2 linked regions of the Bacillus pumilus genome follow. The protein of the gene in region 1 interacts with the protein of each later gene in a pairwise test. Links are inferred from orthologs where the notes say so. Each region holds a gene or a part of one and is shown in the gene's direction. Other genes may lie near its edges. The genes, in order: rlmB and tsaE.

Region 1 (3,307 bases):
ATGGGATAGCCCGTGGGGCGAAGGACGTCCAGGCTGGCACATTGAATGCTCGGCCATGGTTAAAAAATATTTAGGTGATACAATCGATATTCATGCAGGCGGACAGGATTTAACCTTCCCTCACCATGAAAATGAAATCGCTCAATCTGAGGCTTTGACAGGCAAACCATTTGCGAAATATTGGATGCATAACGGATATATTAATATTGAGAATGAGAAAATGTCAAAATCACTTGGCAACTTTGTGCTTGTGCATGACATTGTAAAAGAACAAGATCCTGATGTGCTTCGATTCTTTATGTTGTCGGTTCACTACCGTCATCCAATTAACTACTCAATGGATTTACTAGAGAGTACAAAGAGTGCGTTTAACCGACTCAAAACGTCTTATGCTAATTTACATCATCGCCTTGAAAGCAGCACGAATATCACAGAAGACAATGCTAAATGGTTGGCGAAGGTTGAAGAGCAGAGAGCGACATTTATTTCTGAAATGAATGATGACTTCAATACGGCAAATGCGATTTCTGTTTTATTCGAACTTGCGAAACAGGCGAATTATTATATGGAAAATGATCATACTTCGGAGGAAGTGATCAAGGCATTTATCGGCTTGTTCCAAGAAATCACGTCTGTCCTTGGCTTCTCATTAGAAGAAAAGCATACGCTTGAAAAAGAAGTAGAAGCGTTAATTGAACAACGCAATGAGGCTAGAAGAAATCGTGATTTTGCGCTATCTGATCAAATTCGTGACCAGTTAAAGAGCATGAATATTGTATTGGAGGACACTCCTCAAGGTACTCGCTGGAAAAGAGGAGAATAGGTCATGTTGAATTTTGAAAAGCTGAAAGACGGTAAACAATTGAACGGACTTGCGCTTGCTTATATGGGTGATGCCATTTTTGAAGTCTACGTGAGGCATCACCTCCTCCAAACGGGGGCGACAAAACCAAATGAGCTGCACAAACGAGCAAGCAAAATCGTTTCAGCTAAATCTCAGGCAGCTATTTTATTTACGCTTCAGCAGCAAGGCTTTTTCACTGAAGCAGAAGAAGCGGTGCTGAAAAGAGGAAGAAATGCAAAATCAGGCACAGTGCCTAAAAACACAGACGTTCAAACGTATCGTTATAGTACGGCGTTTGAAGCGCTCATGGGTTATTTATTTATTGATAAGCAGGACGAACGCTTAGAAGAGCTGATTAGTCAGGCGATTGAAATCGGAACGTCAGGGAGGAAGACAAATGAGTCAGCAACATGATTATGTGATTGGGAAAAATGCAGTGATTGAAACACTAAAGTCAGATCGAGAGTTATACAAGCTCTGGATGGCAGAAAACACTGTAAAAGGACAAGCCCAGCAGGTCATTGAACTCGCAAAAAAACAAAATATTACCATTCAGTATGTTCCGAGGAAAAAGCTTGATCAAATGGTCACAGGTCAGCACCAGGGAATCGTTGCACAAGTAGCAGCATATGAATATGCAGAATTGGACGATCTATATCAAATCGCTGAACAGCGAAATGAACAGCCATTTTTTCTTATCTTAGATGAAATTGAAGACCCGCATAATTTAGGTTCCATTATGCGTACAGCAGATGCTGTAGGTGCACACGGGATTGTCATTCCGAAAAGGAGAGCGGTCGGCTTAACGACAACTGTTGCCAAGGCATCTACTGGAGCAATTGAACATATTCCTGTTGCCAAAGTCACCAATCTTTCAAGAGCTCTTGATGAGATGAAAGAAAGAGGAATCTGGGTCGCGGGAACAGATGCGTCTGCCAAACAGGATTACAGACAATTTGATGGCACGATGCCGCTTGCTCTCGTGATTGGCAGTGAAGGAAAAGGGATTGGCCGATTGATCAAAGAAAAGTGTGATTTTCTAATTAAGCTGCCAATGGCCGGAAAGGTCACTTCGTTAAACGCGTCAGTTGCTGCTAGTCTATTGATGTATGAAGTGTATCGAAAACGTTATCCGTTAGGAGAATAGAGATGGACATCCTCTTAGTCGATGGATACAACATGATAGGTGCATGGCCAAGGCTGCAGCACTTAAAGGAAAACAGCTTTGAAGAAGCCAGAGACATACTGATTCAAAATTTAGCAGAATATCAAGCCTATACAGGGTATCGAGTCATTGTTGTATTCGATGCCCATATGGTCAAAGGAATCGAAAAAAAGCGAATCAATCACCGAGTAGAGGTCATCTTTACGAGAGAGAATGAAACGGCTGATGAGCGGATTGAAAAGCTTGCCCAGGATTTGAATAATATTCGGACGCAGATTCATGTGGCGACCTCAGACTTTACAGAACAATGGGCAATCTTTGGACAAGGAGCTCTTCGGAAGTCGGCTCGAGAGCTTTTAAGAGAGATTGAAGTGATCGAACGAAAGATTGAAACGAGAGTCAAAAAGATTACTTCTGATAAACCAGCATCCAAGATAGAATTGTCAGAAGATGTATTGAAAACGTTTGAAAAATGGCGGCGTGGGAATCTAGAATAGCTTGACGATATTTCAACCATTAATGTATAATATTTCTATCTAGGTGCGGTCGGGGGGATCGAAGTGAATCTAAACAACAGCAAGGATAAATCCATCAGAGAGCAATTTTGCCAGTTGGAAGATGAACAAGTCATTGAAAGGGTTCATGTCGGAGATAGTGATGCGCTAGATTACTTAATAACGAAATACCGAAATTTTGTACGTGCAAAAGCAAGATCTTATTTCTTGATTGGAGCGGATCGAGAGGACATTGTCCAAGAGGGGATGATCGGACTTTATAAGTCTATCCGCGATTTCAGAGAGGACAAGCTTACTTCATTTAAGGCTTTTGCAGAATTATGTATTACCCGCCAAATTATCACCGCAATTAAAACAGCTACTCGCCAAAAACATATCCCGTTAAATTCCTATGTATCATTAGATAAGCCAATATATGATGAAGAATCAGACAGAACATTGTTGGACGTCATTTCCGGTGCTAAAGCGCTTAACCCAGAAGATTTAATCATTAGCAAAGAAGAATTTGATGATATCGAAATGAAGATGGGTGAACTACTAAGCGAGCTGGAAAGAAAGGTTCTTGTGCTTTACCTTGATGGCAGATCCTATCAAGAGATTTCTGAAGATTTAAACCGTCATGTGAAATCAATTGATAACGCACTCCAAAGAGTAAAGAGAAAATTAGAGAAATATTTAGAGCTTCGCGAGATTAGTCTCTAATCAAACCTATATTGACAGCTTTTTCGACACTGTGATAAGGTACTAAGGAAATGATGTCGAGAAAATAGGTGTAAATATGAG
Region 2 (3,250 bases), 870 kb from region 1 along the record:
ACGCAGGAGGTCGCGGGTTCGAGTCCCGTCCGGACCGCCATTTTTATGACTTGTAAACGAAAACGTATAGTTTCGTTTTTTTTTATGTCTTTTTCTTTTTATACGTATCCAAGATATATTGAATGGTTTTGTCTTTGGCTACATGTTATGTAAAAAGAAAAGATAGATCACTTCAACCCAGCCTGGTTTTTTCATACCAGGCTTTCTTTATATCATTTTTCATTGGAACTGAAACTCATAGTGGCTTACACTATATTAATGATGTCTGACATCGTGTCTACTCAATCAATTGATTGCATGAAGGGGCTGTCTTTTTATGGATGAATTTGATCTTATTCGCCGAATTACACCAACAGAAACACATCAGCGTTCTTTGGTTATGGGCATCGGTGATGATGCAAGTGTTTATCAACCTCATTCACATTGTGAAGAGGTCGTTTGTGTTGATACAATGGTGGAACATGTTCATTTTCGCTTTGATTTTTCCACACCTTTTGAGATTGGCTTTAAAGCACTAGCGGTCAATGTCAGTGATATCGCCGCAATGGGAGGAACTCCAAAGTATTATCTTGTATCAATTGCTATCCCGCCTCATGGTGATGAGACGGTCGTGTCAGCTCTTTACGAGGGAATGAAAGCATTGGCTGATACTTATCAAATGGATTTGATTGGTGGAGATACGGTTGCCACTCACAGTGACTTTATCATTACAGTGACAGTCATTGGCGAGGTATCAAAAGGGAAAGCTTGTTATCGTCACAGTGCTCAGACAGGAGACATCGTCTTTGTCACAGGTGAGCTTGGTTCATCAGCTGCGGGCTTATCACTTTTAATGAACGAATTAGACTCTCCCAAGGCAGTCGACACAGCCTTTTTTCTTGAGCGTCATAAAAAACCTCAGCCTCACATTGCTGCTGGTCTCATTTGCTCAAGTTACTCAAGGGTCTCCTTGAATGATGTGAGTGATGGATTAGCGAGTGAGCTGAATGAGATAGCCGAAGCGAGTCATGTGACGATAGAGATAGATGCAAATAAGCTCCCCATACATCCAGATTTACCAGTCCTGCGTAAAGACTGGCTGGAATGGGTGTTATTTGGTGGGGAAGACTTTGTATTAACTGGTACAATTCCACAGGCTGATTGGGATAGCTTTGAAATGCAATGTAGAAAAAAAGACATTCAAGTCAAACGCATTGGACAAGTCAAAGGTGATCAGGCAGCAAGCGTTCTATTAAAAGACAATGAACAGCAAACAATGTTAATGAAAAAAGGATATAATCATTTTAAGAAATGAGGTGACACCCACTGTGAAATTAATGTGGACGACAAAAGGTGCGGATGAGACGAAACGAATTGCCGCTGCTTTGGCCAAACTTGTGATGCCGAGCGATGTTTTGACATTAGAAGGGGATTTAGGCGCAGGCAAAACGACTTTTTCAAAAGGCTTTGCAGAAGGCTTAGGGATTACCCGTATCGTCAACAGCCCTACCTTTACGATTATTAAAGAATATACCGATGGCAGACTGCCACTTTATCATATGGATGTGTACCGCATGGAAGATGCGGAAGAAGATATCGGTCTTGAAGAATATTTTGAGGGCGAAGGTGTATGCTTGGTTGAGTGGGCACATCTCATTGGACCTCAATTACCTTCCTCCTATTTGAAAATAGAAATGCTAAGAACAGAACGTGAAGAAGAACGTCATCTTACGTTTAGTGCAAAAGGGGAACGCTATGAGACCCTTTGTAAGGAGATGAAAGAATTTGACCATACTGGCAATTGATACGTCAAACCATACACTAGGAATTGCCCTTGTCAAAGATTCCATAGTGATTGGTGAAAGTATTACGTATTTAAAAAAGAACCATTCCGTCCGAGCGATGCCGACTGTTGAGGCATTGATGAAAGAATGTGGTGTAGCGCCAAGTGAACTAAGTAAAATTGTTGTAGCAAAAGGACCTGGTTCCTACACTGGCGTTCGAATCGGTGTGACCATTGCAAAAACACTCGCATGGACGCTGTCTATCCCGATATCGGCTGTTTCGAGTTTGGAAACACTTGCGGCAAATGGTCAATACTTTGATGGATGGATCTCACCACTATTTGATGCGAGAAGAGGACAAGTTTATACTGGGCTATATATGTTTGAAGATGGAAAAATCCAAGAGATCAAACAAGACCAAAATATCTTGCTCACGGATTGGCTTCATGAGCTGAAAAAGACAGGAAAGCCTGTCCTATTTCTTGGACAGGATGTGCATCTTCATGAAGAGAGCATTCGCTCCATTTTAGGAGAAACGGCTGTGATCGCAGAGGGAGCTTTTCATAACCCAAGACCTTCAATGCTTGCCTTTTTAGGGACAGATCGTCCTGCAGAGGATGTCCATCAGCTTGTACCTAACTATATTCGTATGGCAGAAGCGGAAGTGAAATGGCTTGAAGGACAAAAATAATCTCAACATAACAGAGATTCGAAAAATGACGGTAGCGGACATTCCAGAGGTGTATACGATTGAAGTGCATTCGTTTACTGCCCCTTGGAAAAAAGAATCATTTGTCTATGAGATTCTTCATAACCAGTACAGCCATTATTTTCTCATTGAAGAAGATGAGCAACCTGTTGGGTATTGCGGGGTCTGGATCGTCATGGACGATGCACAAATTACGAACATTGCAATTCTCCCTGAGCATAGAGGAAAGGGTTACGGGGAAGCATTGCTGCGATATGTCATGGAATTTTGTAAAGAAAAAAAGACAGATCATCTTTCTTTAGAGGTGCGGGTTTCAAATACACCTGCACAATCCCTTTATGAAAAGCTTGGTTTCAGACCAGCTTCTATTCGAAAGAATTATTATACGGATAATGGGGAAGATGCATTGGTCATGTGGGTGAATATAAATGAGTGAACAAACAGATCGATTCATATTAGGTATAGAGACAAGCTGTGACGAAACAGCTGCATCTATTGTGAAAAATGGGAAAGAAATTGTAGCGAATGTAGTCGCGTCGCAAATAGAAAGCCATAAACGATTTGGCGGTGTTGTCCCAGAAATCGCTTCAAGGCATCATGTGGAGCAAGTTACTATCGTGTTAGAAGAAGTGATGACACAGGCCAATATGAGCTTTCAAGATTTAGATGCCATTGCTGTCACAGAAGGACCAGGCTTAGTTGGCGCCCTTCTGATTGGTGTCAATGCAGCCAAGGCACTGAGCTTTGCCCATCAAATTCCTCTTGTTGGTGTACATCA

The links.
Region 2: the proteins of rlmB (region 1) and tsaE interact in binary tests that used the Escherichia coli proteins (3 or more experiments, as listed by UniProt). The link is inferred for Bacillus pumilus from one-to-one orthologs.

What each region holds. Positions count from the first base shown.
Region 1 is NZ_CP047089.1:3,307,425-3,310,731, forward strand. Bases 144-3,116 are described here. They hold rlmB (23S rRNA (guanosine(2251)-2'-O)-methyltransferase RlmB), read left to right. Parts: upstream 144-1,241; coding sequence 1,242-1,991; downstream 1,992-3,116. Other genes in these bases: cysS (cysteine--tRNA ligase), read left to right, coding at 144-823; GPS65_RS16510 (Mini-ribonuclease 3), read left to right, coding at 827-1,258; rae1 (ribosome-dependent mRNA decay endonuclease Rae1/YacP), read left to right, coding at 1,994-2,506; sigH (RNA polymerase sporulation sigma factor SigH), read left to right, coding at 2,570-3,116. In the rest of the region: more of cysS, read left to right, coding at 1-143; more of sigH, read left to right, coding at 3,117-3,226; rpmG (50S ribosomal protein L33), read left to right, coding at 3,303-3,307. UniProt on the Escherichia coli protein: Specifically methylates the ribose of guanosine 2251 in 23S rRNA.
Region 2 is NZ_CP047089.1:2,437,828-2,441,077, forward strand. The notes cover bases 135-3,050. They hold tsaE (tRNA (adenosine(37)-N6)-threonylcarbamoyltransferase complex ATPase subunit type 1 TsaE), read left to right. Parts: upstream 135-1,316; coding sequence 1,317-1,784; downstream 1,785-3,050. Other genes in these bases: thiL (thiamine-phosphate kinase), read left to right, coding at 317-1,294; tsaB (tRNA (adenosine(37)-N6)-threonylcarbamoyltransferase complex dimerization subunit type 1 TsaB), read left to right, coding at 1,765-2,454; rimI (ribosomal protein S18-alanine N-acetyltransferase), read left to right, coding at 2,480-2,908; tsaD (tRNA (adenosine(37)-N6)-threonylcarbamoyltransferase complex transferase subunit TsaD), read left to right, coding at 2,901-3,050. In the rest of the region: more of tsaD, read left to right, coding at 3,051-3,250. UniProt on the Escherichia coli protein: Required for the formation of a threonylcarbamoyl group on adenosine at position 37 (t(6)A37) in tRNAs that read codons beginning with adenine.